One region of the Streptomyces sp. NPDC059166 genome, then DNA from elsewhere that is predicted to be linked to it. Evidence: riboswitches for the same ligand, from Rfam matches in the RefSeq annotation. Region 1 holds a riboswitch; each other region holds the start of a gene.

Region 1 (4,366 bases):
CCTTGTGATCTGCTATCGCGTGCACCACGATGGCGTCAATAGGGCCATGGGGGATCATTCCTGGCCAGTTTCATCTACTGCGGGGTTGAACGATGCGCGAGTCGGTTCAGGCAGAGGTCATGATGAGCTTCCTCGTCTCCGAGGAGCTCTCCTTCCGTATTCCGGTGGAGCTCCGGTACGAGGTAAGCGATCCGTATGCGATCCGGATGACCTTCCACCTGCCCGGTGACGCCCCCGTCACCTGGGCATTCGGCCGCGAGCTGCTGCTCGACGGTCTCAACAGCCCCAGTGGTGACGGTGATGTGCACATCGGCCCGACCGAGCCCGAAGGGCTTTCCGATGTACACATCCGCCTTCAGGTCGGTGCGGACCGCGCACTGTTCAGGGCCGGAACGGCACCACTCGTGGCCTTCCTCGACCGGACGGACAAGCTGGTGCCACTGGGGCAGGAGCACACGCTGGGTGACTTCGACGGCAGTCTGGAGGAGGCGCTGGGCCGCATCCTCGCCAAGGAGCAGAACGCCGGCTGACGGCGAGGGACCGGCCGGGCACGGAACACCGCCGACCGATGCACCAGATCTCCGTGTCCCGGCTCATGGGCATGTGTGTGCTGCCCCGCGTCATGTCTTGCGCCGTCGCCCCCTCCCGGTCCGCGCGGGCGCGGGAGCTCCGGCTTCCGCGCCGGTCCCCGTGCGGTCCGCGGAGACCACCAGGGCCGCGAGCGCCGTCGTCACCGGTACCGAGGCGACCAGCCCGATCGATCCGACCAGGGTCCGGACGATCTCCTCGGCGACGAGTTCGCTGTTGGCGACCGTGCCCACGCTGCTCTGCGCGATCGAGAAGAGCAGCAGCAGGGGGAGAGCCGCGCCCGCGTAGGCGAGCACGAGTGTGTTCACGACCGAGGCGATGTGGTCGCGGCCGATCCGGATGGCCGCGCGGTAGAGCCGCCGGGCGCCCATCGTCGGATCGGCCTGGTGGAGTTCCCAGACGGCGGAGGTCTGGGTGACGGTGACATCGTCCAGGACACCGAGCGATCCGATGATCACGCCGGCCAGGAGAAGGCCGCTCATGTCGATCTCCGGGTAGAGCCCGTGGATCAGGCCGGTGTTGTCGTCGGTGTTGCCGGTAAGGCTCGCCCAGCCGATGAACAGGGAGCCCAGCAGACCGATCAGCAGCAGTGAGATGAGCGTCCCGACCACGGCCACGGAGGTACGGGCCGTCAGCCCATGGCAGGTGTAGAGGGCGATGAGCATGATGGCGCTCGATCCGATCACGGCCACGACCAGCGGATTCGAGCCCTGGAGGATCGCCGGCAGGATGAAGAGGGTCAGCACGCCGAACGAGACGGCGAGCGCGATCAGCGCCATGAGCCCGCGCATCCTGCCGACCACCACCACGGAGACCGCGAAGATCCCGGCGAGCAGCGCCATCGGGAACGTACGGTCCACGTCGGTCACCGAATACTGCAGGTCACTCGGCGCGTCGGGCGCGTAGGCGACCACCACGCCCTGTCCCTCGTGGAGCTGGCGTGGGGCATCGGGCTGGACGACCTCGACGAACGTACGGCCCTTGTCCTCGCCGGACGTCACCTCGACCGTGGCCTTCTTGCACTGCCCCTTCTGCCCGTTGACCGCCTCCCTCCCGGACGGGGTGGAGGTGTCACCGGTGGGCGGAACCTGTGAGGCGTTGACGTCGGCACAGTCCACCTGGACGACCTTCGTCACCCGGCCGTCCTGGGTCTGCCGGTCGAAGCCGACGCCCGTGCGCTCGTGCGGAGGTGCGCCTCCCGGCCAGAACACCACCAGCCCGACCAGGACCGCCGCGGCGAAGGGGATCAGTACGGCGGCGATGATCTTGCGCAGGTGTTTGGACACGGGCGCGGCCGGGCCGTGACTGTGGGAATGGACGTGCGCGTGGCTCTGTGTGCTGCCTGATGCGTGGCCGTGCGGCTCGGGGGTGGTTCCGGGGGAGGTCACCCACCGATCATCCCAAGGAGTGGGTAGGCCCTCTGGCCAGCACGCCACGACGGGGGTTAGCGTGGAGCCACATCTGTACACGCGGGAGCTCGGAGCACCGGGCTGAGAGGGCGCTGACCTTCGTATCTCCCTGAGGGGTCTACGGGAAAGCTGCGCCGACCGCCGAACCTGTTACCGGGTAATGCCGGCGTAGGGAGTAGGTCTCATGACCACAGCGGACGCACGCACGCCTGCCTCGAAGCGGAACGCATCGCTCAAGGGGGCCACGGAGAGCATGCCCGACTCCGTGGACACCGGGAACGACGGGGCCGGTAAGTCCATCGGCTGGCACAAGGGGTACGTCCAGGGCTCGCGCCCGGACCTCCGTGTGCCGGTCCGTCAGGTGCATCTCACCAACGGGAAGGACGTGACCCTGTACGACACGTCCGGCCCGTACACCGACCCCACCATCGACACCGACGTACGCCGCGGGCTCGCCCCGCTCCGGGAGAACTGGATCATCTCCCGCGGGGACACCGAGGAGTACGCCGGCCGGCCGGCGCGTCCCGAGGACGACGGAGTCCGGCACACGTCGCCCCGCGGCGGTCTGCGCAACCTCGACGCGGTCTTCCCCGGACGTCCCCGGCTGCCGCGCAGGAGCCGCGACGGCCGCCCGGTCACCCAACTCGCCTACGCGCGCCGGGGGGAGATCACCCCGGAGATGGAATACGTCGCGATCCGGGAGAACGTCGCACCCGAGGTCGTGCGCGAGGAGATCGCCGCGGGGCGGGCCGTGCTGCCGGCCAACGTCAACCATCCCGAGATCGAGCCGATGATCATCGGGAAGCGGTTCCTGGTGAAGGTCAACGCCAACATCGGGAACTCCGCGGTCACCTCGTCCATCGAGGAGGAGGTGGACAAGATGACCTGGGCGACCAAGTGGGGCGCGGACACGGTCATGGACCTGTCCACCGGGCGGAACATCCACACCACCCGTGAATGGGTGCTGCGCAACTCGCCCGTGCCGATCGGGACCGTCCCCCTCTACCAGGCCCTCGAGAAGGTGGACGGCCGGGCCGAGGAGCTGACCTGGGAGATCTACAAGGACACGGTCGTCGAACAGGCCGAGCAGGGCGTCGACTACATGACCGTGCACGCCGGGGTGAGGCTGCCGTACGTCCCGCTCACGGCCCGCCGGAAGACCGGCATCGTCTCCCGGGGCGGTTCCATCATGGCGGCCTGGTGCCTGGCGCATCACAAGGAGTCGTTCCTCTACGAGCACTTCGAGGAACTGTGCGAGATCCTCGCCGCCTACGACGTGACGTACTCGCTCGGTGACGGGCTGCGCCCCGGCTCGATCGCGGACGCCAACGACGAGGCGCAGTTCGCCGAACTCCGCACGCTCGGCGAACTCAACTCCGTGGCCAAGCGGTTCGGCGTCCAGACGATGATCGAGGGTCCGGGACACGTCCCGATGCACAAGATCAAGGAGAACATCGACCTCCAGCAGGAGATCTGCGAGGAGGCGCCCTTCTACACGCTGGGCCCGCTGACCACCGATGTGGCTCCCGCGTACGACCACATCACCTCCGGGATCGGCGCGGCGATGATCGCCTGGTGGGGCACGGCGATGCTCTGTTACGTCACGCCGAAGGAGCACCTGGGGCTCCCGAACCGCGACGACGTGAAGACGGGTGTCATCACGTACAAGATCGCCGCTCACGCGGCCGACCTCGCCAAGGGGCACCCAGGGGCGCAGGAGTGGGACGACGCCCTTTCCGACGCCCGGTTCGAGTTCCGCTGGGAGGACCAGTTCAACCTGGCTCTCGACCCGGACACCGCCCGGGAGTTCCACGACGAGACCCTGCCCGCCGAGCCGGCCAAGACGGCGCACTTCTGCTCCATGTGCGGGCCGAAGTTCTGCTCGATGAAGATCAGCAGGAGCATCTCGGAGCAGTTCGGTGGTGACACGGGTTCGACGGCTGAGGAGATCGAGGCGGGGATGTTGGAGAAGTCGAAGGAGTTCGCGGCCGCGGGAAACCGTGTGTATCTGCCTCTGGCCGAGTAGAGCCGGGTAGAGCCGAGCAGGACCGAGCCGGAGCCGTATGCCGCCCGGCCGCCCGGGCGCCGGGCAGCCCCGGCTTCGGGCGGCTGCCCGGCGGCGGGCCCGCCCAGGGCGTCCGCTCGGTGCCGGGCGGCGGCCGTACCGGCTGGGCCCCATCCGTTCCCACGGCCTCGGCCGGGGTACGGATGCGGCTGCCGGGGCCGCCGCACGGGGGACGGGTCCCGGGCGGAGGGGTTCGCCCCTTCGGACCGTCGCGAGCGGTCGTCCGCCGCAGGTCGTCCGCTGCCGCTGCCCGTTCGCCGTGTGCGCGGACCAACAGGGGCGAACGGCCGGGGCGTTCGGGGCC
Region 2 (4,366 bases), on a different contig from region 1:
GATCTCCTCGACGGGTTTCGAGCAGCTGCACGCGAGCTTCTCACCGGGGAAGCAGAGCGAACTCAAGGAGCGGCAGTCGGCCCTGCTGATGCGGGACGACGAGGAGGACGGTGCAGGCTCCCCCCGCCGGACCTCGGTGGACCTCGCGCGGGGCACCGCGGTCGTCCGGCTGCCGGTGGCAGGCCCGGGCAGGGGCCCCACCGGGCCGTGATCCGGCGCCGCCCCGGCCGATGGACGCCGCACCGCGGGGTACCAGGGGAACGACCGCGTCGTTCCGTCGACCCCGTGGAGGTGGGTGGCCGTGCGCACCCTGAAAGCCCTGCTCGACCGCAGTCTGACCGCCCAGGCGATCGTGATCTTCGTCGTGGGTGTCGCAGTGCACGCCCTGTTACGCCGTGACGGGAACATCGTCTGGTGGGTGGTCCAGAGCGCCCTGCTCACCGCCGTGGTCATCGCGATCATCGCGGTGCAGCGCCGCAGGACCAGCCGCGCCGCCGGCGCGGACCCGCGCGGGATCGCCGAGCTCAACCGGAAGATCCGGCACCGTGAGCTGCCCCGGGACCCGCAGGAGCGGGCGACCATGCGACGGCTGGTCGACGAACAGCTGGGCAAGATGGAACGCGGAGGCCGCTGGCTGCCGTACTGGCTGGGCTGCATGGGCCTGATCGCAGTGGGTCTGCTGGTCCTTGGAACAGCCACCGGGTCCGTCGTCTTCCCGCTGCTCTTCGCCGCGGGCACGGCCGCCTTCTGCTACTGGCTGATGTGGATGCGCGGGCGGGCCATGGAATCGCACCGCCACATGCGCGCCGCCCTGGACGAGCAGGGCTGACGGCGGCGGATCCCCACAGTGCGATCGGTCACGGCCGGGCCGTGCCCGGGCCGTGCAGGGGCCGTACGCGTCGCTCGTACGATCCTCCCTCCTTCTTGTCCGGCCCTCTGCGGCCCGGGGCACCACGGCGCGTCTGCCACACTGGAAGAACCATGCCTAAGCCCGGAGAACTCACTTTCGTCGCGCCCCGCGGAGCCAAGCGGCCGCCGCGGCACCTCGCCGACCTCACGCCCGACGAGCGCAAGGAAGCGGTCGCCGCGACCGGCGAGAAGGGCTTCCGTGCCCAGCAGCTGTCGCAGCACTACTTCACGCGGTACACGGCCGACCCGGCCGAGTGGACCAACATCCCGGCCGCCTCGCGGGAGAAGCTCGCCGAGGCGATGTTCCCCGATCTGATGTCGGTCGTGCGCCACATCAGCTGCGACGACGACACCACCCGCAAGACGCTGTGGAAGCTCCACGACGGCACGCTCGTGGAGTCGGTCCTGATGCGGTATCCCGACCGGGTGACCATGTGCATCTCCTCGCAGGCCGGCTGCGGGATGAACTGCCCGTTCTGCGCGACCGGGCAGGCGGGCCTCGACCGCAACCTCTCGACCGCCGAGATCGTGCACCAGATCGTGGACGGCATGCGGGCCCTGCGCGACGGTGAGGTCGCGGGCGGCCCGGCACGGCTTTCCAACATCGTGTTCATGGGCATGGGCGAGCCGCTGGCCAACTACAACCGCGTGGTCGGGGCGATCCGCCGGCTGACCGACCCGGAGCCGGACGGCCTCGGGCTGTCGCAGCGGGGCATCACCGTGTCCACGGTGGGACTGGTCCCGGCGATGCTGCGCTTCGCCGACGAGGGCTTCAAGTGCCGCCTCGCCGTGTCGCTGCACGCGCCGGACGACGAGCTGCGGGACACCCTCGTCCCGGTGAACACCCGCTGGAAGGTCCGCGAGGTCCTGGACGCGGCGTGGGAGTACGCCGAGAAGTCGGGTCGCCGCATCTCCATCGAGTACGCGCTGATCCGCGACATCAACGACCAGGCGTGGCGCGGTGACCGGCTGGGCCGGCTGCTCAAGGGCAAGCGGGTGCACGTCAACCTGATCCCGCTGAACCCCACCCCGGGCTCCAAGTGGACCGCTTCGCGGCCCGAGGACGAGAAGGCGTTCGTCGAGGCGATCGCCGCCCACGGTGTGCCGGTCACCGTTCGCGACACCCGTGGTCAGGAGATCGACGGCGCCTGCGGGCAGCTCGCCGCGTCCGAGCGCTGAGGCCTCCCGGCCAGGGCGGCATCCGGCCGGACCGTCGTGATCCGGCCGGTGTAGCCTGGCGCCGTCATCAACTTCATATTCCGACAGGGGAGCGCCACAGCGCTGAGAGTGCGGCACCGAGGACAGGTCGGCCGCAGACCCTCTGAACCTCGCCCAGGTCATTCCGGGTAGGAAGTTCGGACCTTACTCAAGCTGTTGCGCCCTGCCCGCTCACCGAGCGGGCAGGGCCGCGTCTCTTCCTGGTCACCTCCAGGAGGAATCACATGAACACCACCAGGTACGCGGCGACGGCCGTGGCCGCCACGCTGGCCGTGAGCGTGCTCGCGGGATGCGGCGGCTCCGACGACAGCACGTCCGGGGGCACCGGGGCCGGTTCGAAGACCGTCACGCTGGTGAGCCACGACTCCTTCAACGCCTCGGACTCCGTCCTGAAGGCGTTCACGAAGGAGACCGGCTACAAGGTCAAGGTACTCAAGAGCGGTGACGCGGGAGCCGCGCTCAACCAGGAGATCCTGACCAAGGGATCCCCCCGGGGCGACGTCTTCTTCGGCGTGGACAACACCCTGCTCTCCCGCGCCCTCGACAACGGCCTGTTCACGCCCTACGAGGCCAAGGGCCTGGACCGCGTCGAGACCGGCACGCAGCTCGACGCCGGACAGCACCGGGTCACGCCCGTCGACACCGGCGACATCTGCGTGAACTACGACAGGAAGTACTTCGCCGACAGGAAGCTCGACCCGCCGAAGTCCTTCGACGACCTGCTGAAGCCCGCGTACAAGGACCTCCTCGTCACCGAGAACGCCGCGACGTCCTCTCCCGGACTCGGCTTCCTCCTCGGCACCGTCGCCACCTACGGCGAGACCGGCTACCAGGACTACTGGAAGAAGCTGAAGGCCAACGGGGTCAAGACCGTCGACGGCTGGGAGCAGGCGTACAACGAGGAGTTCTCCGGTTCCGCCGGCGGGAAGAAGGCCAGGGCGGACCGCCCGCTCGTCGTCTCCTACGCCTCCAGCCCGCCCGTCGAGGTGCTGTACGCGGACCCGCGGCCCACCGAGGCCCCGACAGGCGTCGCCACCGGAACGTGCTTCCGGCAGACCGAGTTCGCCGGCCTGCTCGACGGGGCGCGGAACGAGGCGGGCGGCAAGGCGCTGCTGGACTTCCTGATCAGCAAGAAGTTCCAGGAGGACATGCCGCTCAACATGTTCGTGAACCCGGTGGTGAAGGACGCGGAACTGCCCGAGCTCTTCACGAAGTTCGGGACCGCCGTCGACAAGCCGGCGACGGTGGACCCGGAGAAGATCGCCAAGAACCGTGAGCAGTGGGTCCAGTCGTGGTCCTCGCTCGTCGTGAAGTAGCCGCGCGGCCCTCATGGCGGGGGACCGCCGTGAGGTGCGCCCTGATGGCCGTGCCCGTGCTGTTCTTCGCCCTGTTCTTCGCCTACCCGGTCGCCGCGATCGTCGGCCGGGGGCTGAAGGCACAGGGCGAGTGGCAGTTCGGCCGCGTCGGCCAGGTGCTCGGTCGGCCCGACATCCTGGACGTCCTCTGGTTCACCACCTGGCAGGCCGTCGCCTCCACCGTGCTCACCCTGCTGATCGCCCTGCCCGGCGCCTACGTCTTCGCCCGCCTGCGGTTCCCCGGCAAACAGCTGCTGCGGGCCGTGGTGACCGTGCCGTTCGTGCTGCCCACGGTGGTGGTGGGCACGGCGTTCCTGGCGCTGCTGGGGCGGGGCGGCTTCCTCGACGAACTGTGGGGCGTCCGGCTCGACACCACGGTGTGGGCGATCCTGCTCGCCCACGTGTTCTTCAACTACGCGGTCGTCGTACGGACCGTCGGCGGACTCTGGTCGCAGCTGGACCCGCGCCAGGAGGAGGCCGCCCGGGTGCTCGGGGCGGGCCGGTTCGCCGCCTGGCGGCAGGTGACCCTGCCCGCGCTCGTCCCTGCCGTGGCCGCCGCCGCGCTCATGGTCTTCCTCTTCACCTTCACCTCCTTCGGCGTCGTCCAGATCCTCGGCGGCCCGGCCTACTCCACCCTGGAGGTGGAGATCTACCGGCAGACCGCGCAGCTGCTGGACCTGCCGACCGCCGCCGTGCTCACCCTGGTGCAGTTCGCCGCGGTCGGCGGGATCCTCGCCCTGCACGCCTGGACCGTACGCCGCAGGGAGACCGCCCTCGGACTGGTCGACCCCGCGCAGACCGCGAGCCCGCCCCGCGGACCCGGCCAGCGCCTGCTGCTCGGCGGCGTCCTGCTGACGGTGCTCCTTCTCGTCCTGCTGCCGCTC
Region 3 (4,366 bases), on a different contig from region 1:
GATCAGCCTGCGCCCCTGTGCCAGGTCGCGCGGCCGGCTGACGGCCAGCACGGCCACCAGGGCCCCCTGCCGCAGCCAGCACACCGTCCAGGTGGGGTCGGTGGGTTCGCCCCGCCACAGCAGTGTGTCGGCGGCGGCGTGGTGACCGGCGTACTGCACGAACCGCCCGAACTGCTCGGACCAGAAGTACGGCACCGGGTCGTACGTCCTGGCCGCGCCGTCCGCCAGCGCGGCGGCGACCGTCCCGGGCCCCTGCAGGGCGTTGTCCCAGTGGTGGACCAGCAGCCGCTCGCCGTAGCGGGCCGAGGGGAACGAGGCGCAGTCGCCCACCGCGTAGACGTCGGGGAGCGAGGCGCGCAGGGACTTGTCGGCGGTGACCGAGCCGTCGGCGCCGAGCGCGATGCCCGAACCCGCGAGCCATCCGGTGGCGGGCCGGGCACCGATGCCCACGACCACCGCTCCGGCCGGCACGGCCCGGCCGTCGGCGAGGTGGACGGCACCCTGTTCGACCCGTGCGACCCGGGCCCCGGTGAGGAGTACGGCCCCGCTCTCGGCGTACCAGGCGGCCATCGGGGCGGCCACCTCGGCGGGCATCGTGCCGGCGAGGGGACGGTCGGCGGCCTCGACCACCGTCACCGCGCAGCCGGCGGCCCTGGCGGCCGTGGTGAACTCGGCGCCGATCCAGCCCGCTCCCACGACGACGATGTCGTGCTGCCGTTCCAGCACGGGGCGCAGCCGGGCCGCGTCGTCGACGGTGCGCAGCAGATGGACCCCTGGCACGCCCTCGGAACCGGGGAGCGCGATGGGCTCGGCCCCGGTGGCGAGGACGAGCGCGTCGTAGCCGACGGGGCCCTGGAGGGTGTCCAGTTCGTGCGCGTCGGCCCGCAGGCCCGTCACGTCGAGTCCGAGGCGCAGGGTGACGTCCAGGGCCTCGAAGTCGACGTCGAAGGCGGAGTCCTCGGCCTTGCCGAGCAGGACCGCCTTGGAGAGGGGCGGTCTGTCGTAGGGCTGGTGCGGCTCGGCGCCGATCAGGGTGACCGGGCCCGCGAATCCCTTTTCGCGCAAGGCGACGGCCGTCTGCACACCGGCCATGCCGGCGCCCACGATCACCACTCCGCGCGGCCCGTCCACCGCCGTTCCCTCTGTCTGCTGGCTCACCTGTCCACCCTAGGGCGTGTTTCGAAAGTAGCGCCGTCCGCCCGGAGGGCGGGCTCGGCGGCGTCTGGTGCGTGCGATCGCAAGGCGGAGGGTCGCCCCGATACCGGATGTATCGGGGTGATCCCGACAACGCAGCGAGCGTGCGTGCCAGGCGTCGCCGAGCAGGTGGGACTTTCGAAACACGCCCTAGTCATGTGGCGTTCCGTCAGTCGGTGAGTTCCTCGACAACGCTGGTCCCGCTCCCGTCCTGCGACTCCCACTCCCATGTCTCGTCCAGGCGGACCCGTCCGTCGGGGAGATCGGTGACGGCGGAGACGCAGTGCCCGCTCGACGTGGTGCCGTCCCGCTTCAGCTGAACGTAACGGAAGTCGAGACGGTCCGCCTCCCTCGTCCCGACGAGGTGGCCGCGGACCACGTCGCCGCCCGCGTACTCGGCCCAGATCCGGCCGTCCTCCTCGTGGTACGTGAAGCGGGTACGGGTGCCGACCTGCCCCGGGGCCTGGTCGGCGACCGGTGCGAGGACGAGTCCGTCGAGTGAACGGGCCATGGGTACGGCTCCCTTACGGGCGGGAACGGGCGGGGTCTAGGCTGGCCACCGTAAGACACTCGCGGGAGTCCGGGCGCACCGGGCTGAGAGGGAGGCTGGCCGGCCTCCGACCGTACGAACCTGATCCGGGTCATGCCGGCGAAGGGAGGGGCTGGACGCCCATGCGCATCTCCGCGGACACCTCCGACGTCCTGGTCGTGGGGGGCGGCATCATCGGTCTGGTCACCGCGTGGCGGTCCGCCCAGCGCGGTCTGAGCACGACCGTGGCCGATCCGGATCCGGGCGGCGGGGCCGCCATGGTCGCGGCCGGGATGCTCGCCGCCGTGACCGAACTCCATTACGGCGAGCAGATGCTGCTCGGCCTCAACCTGGCGTCGGCGGAGCGCTATCCGGCGTTCGTGGCCGAGCTGGAGGAGGCGAGCGGCCAGGGCACCGGGTTCCGCGCCTGCGGGACCCTGGCCGTCGCACTGGACTCGGACGACCGGGCGCACCTGCGCGAACTGCACGCGCTGCAGCTGCGTTCGGGGCTGGAGTCCGAGTGGCTCTCCGGCCGGGAGTGCCGCCGTCTGGAGCCGATGCTCGCCCCCGGTGTGCGCGGCGGGCTGCGGGTCGACGGCGACCACCAGGTGGACCCCCGGCGGCTGGCCTCGGCGCTGGTCACGGCGTGCGAGCGGGCGGGGGTGGTCTTCCGCCGCGCCTGGGTGGAGCGGCTCTCCGTCGTGGGCGGCCGCGCGACCGGGGCCGTGCTGCGCGACGGGACGGAGCTGGCCGCCGGGCAGGTGGTGCTCGCCGGGGGGAGCCTCAGCGGACGTCTGGGCGGAGTACCCGAAGCGCTCCTGCCGCCGGTGCGCCCGGTGAAGGGCCAGGTGCTCCGGCTGAGGGTGCCGCCCGCCTACGCGCCCTTCCTGAGCAGGACGGTACGGGCCGTCGTGCGCGGGAGCCAGGTCTATCTGGTGCCGCGCGCCGACGGCGAGCTGGTGGTCGGCGCCACCACCGAGGAGATGGGCTGGGACACCACCGTCACCGCGGGCGGTGTCTACGAGCTGCTGCGCGACGCCCACGAGCTGGTGCCCGGGATCACCGAGCTGCCGCTGACCGAGACCCGTGCGGGCCTGCGGCCCTCCTCGCCGGACAACGCCCCTCTGCTGGGCCCCACGGCCCTCCCGGGGCTGCACCTGGCCACCGGCCACCACCGCAACGGGGTGCTCCTCACCCCGGTCACGGGCGATGTGATGGCCGAGGTGCTGACCACCGGCGAGCCGCCCGAGGTGGGCCGCCCGTTCGCACCGTCCCGCTTCGCCCCGGCCGCCGCCGCTCAGGAGCCCTCGCCGTCCTCGTCCCCCGCAGTCACCGCCCCCGCCCCGCAGGAGCAGCACGCATGACAGAGCCCGCGTCCTCAGCCGCCCTCGTACAGGTCTCCGTCAACGGGGACCGGCGTACCCTCCCGGCCGGAACCGCGCTGGACACCCTCGTCTCCTCGTTGACGTCGGCCCCCTCGGGGGTCGCCGCAGCGGTCAACGAGGCCGTCGTGCCTCGCGGCCGCTGGTCCTCGACCGCGCTCGCCGACGGCGACCGTGTCGAGGTCCTCACCGCGGTGCAGGGAGGCTGACGGTGTCCGACGATCTCTTCACCCTGGGTTCCACGACGTTCTCGTCCCGGCTGATCATGGGGACCGGCGGGGCGCCCAGCCTCGACGTGCTGGAACGCTCGCTGATCGCCTCGGGTACCGAGCTGACCACCGTGGCGATGCGCCGCCTGGACCCGACCGTGCGGGGCTCGGTGCTCTCCGTGCTGGAGCGCCTCTCCGTCCGGGTCCTCCCGAACACCGCGGGGTGCTTCACCGCCGGCGAAGCGGTGCTGACGGCCCGGCTGGCGCGTGAGGCGCTGGGGACGGACTGGATCAAGCTGGAGGTGGTGGCGGACGAGCGGACGCTGCTGCCCGATCCGGTCGAGCTGCTGGACGCCGCGGAGATCCTGGTCGACGACGGCTTCACGGTCCTGCCGTACACCAGCGACGACCCGGTCCTGGCGCGCAAGCTGCAGGGCGTGGGGTGTGCCGCGATCATGCCGCTGGGCTCCCCCATCGGTTCCGGGCTGGGCATCCGCAACCCGCACAACTTCCAGCTGATCACCGAGCGGGCCGAGGTCCCGGTGATCCTGGACGCGGGCGCGGGGACCGCGTCGGACGCGGCGCTGGCCATGGAGCTGGGCTGCTCCGCCGTGATGCTCGCCTCAGCGGTGACCCGGGCCCAGGAGCCGGAACTGATGGCGGCGGCCATGCGCCACGCGGTGGACGCCGGACGGCTCGCGTACCGGGCGGGGCGGATCCCGCGCCGCCACTTCGCGGAGGCGTCGTCGCCCGCCGAGGGCCGCGCTGTGCTGGATCCCGAACGACCGGCGTTCTGATCCGGCCGGAAGCAGTCCTTCCCGGTCACAGCACGTGCATACCTCTGTCACGGCTCGGCACCGGACGGCCCCCGGGCCGTCCGGTGCCCGCCGGCCTGTCCGTGGCAGCTCGTAGACTCGCTCCGTGGACACGACCCTCCAGGACCCCCTCGTCGGGCAGCTGCTCGACGGCCGCTACCGCATCGACGCGCGCATCGCCGTCGGTGGGATGGCCACGGTCTACCGGGCCGTGGACACCCGGCTCGACCGTGTGCT

The links. A riboswitch is a leader RNA that binds a small molecule or an ion and turns the genes downstream of it on or off. The one in region 1 is predicted to bind thiamine pyrophosphate.
Region 2: another riboswitch for thiamine pyrophosphate. It lies ahead of ACFXOA_RS22535 (thiamine ABC transporter substrate binding subunit); the one in region 1 lies ahead of thiC (phosphomethylpyrimidine synthase ThiC).
Region 3: another riboswitch for thiamine pyrophosphate. It lies ahead of thiO (glycine oxidase ThiO); the one in region 1 lies ahead of thiC (phosphomethylpyrimidine synthase ThiC).

What each region holds. Positions count from the first base shown of each region.
Region 1 covers NZ_JBHZCI010000001.1:245,347-249,712, forward strand. Annotated here, with positions in the region: gene ACFXOA_RS01135 (SsgA family sporulation/cell division regulator) at 93-530, shown strand; gene ACFXOA_RS01140 (YibE/F family protein) at 621-1,976, opposite strand; TPP riboswitch at 2,048-2,189, shown strand; gene thiC (phosphomethylpyrimidine synthase ThiC) at 2,182-4,023, shown strand.
Region 2 covers NZ_JBHZCI010000030.1:97,732-102,097, reverse strand. Annotated here, with positions in the region: gene ACFXOA_RS22550 (DUF6191 domain-containing protein) at 1-211, shown strand, start outside; gene ACFXOA_RS22545 (hypothetical protein) at 302-829, shown strand; gene rlmN (23S rRNA (adenine(2503)-C(2))-methyltransferase RlmN) at 982-2,088, shown strand; TPP riboswitch at 2,164-2,280, shown strand; gene ACFXOA_RS22535 (thiamine ABC transporter substrate binding subunit) at 2,352-3,443, shown strand; gene ACFXOA_RS22530 (ABC transporter permease) at 3,488-4,366, shown strand, end outside.
Region 3 covers NZ_JBHZCI010000022.1:122,514-126,879, reverse strand. Annotated here, with positions in the region: gene ACFXOA_RS18600 (NAD(P)/FAD-dependent oxidoreductase) at 1-1,158, opposite strand, end outside; gene ACFXOA_RS18595 (hypothetical protein) at 1,364-1,705, opposite strand; TPP riboswitch at 1,757-1,869, shown strand; gene thiO (glycine oxidase ThiO) at 1,867-3,087, shown strand; gene thiS (sulfur carrier protein ThiS) at 3,084-3,314, shown strand; gene ACFXOA_RS18580 (thiazole synthase) at 3,317-4,111, shown strand; gene pknB (Stk1 family PASTA domain-containing Ser/Thr kinase) at 4,236-4,366, shown strand, end outside.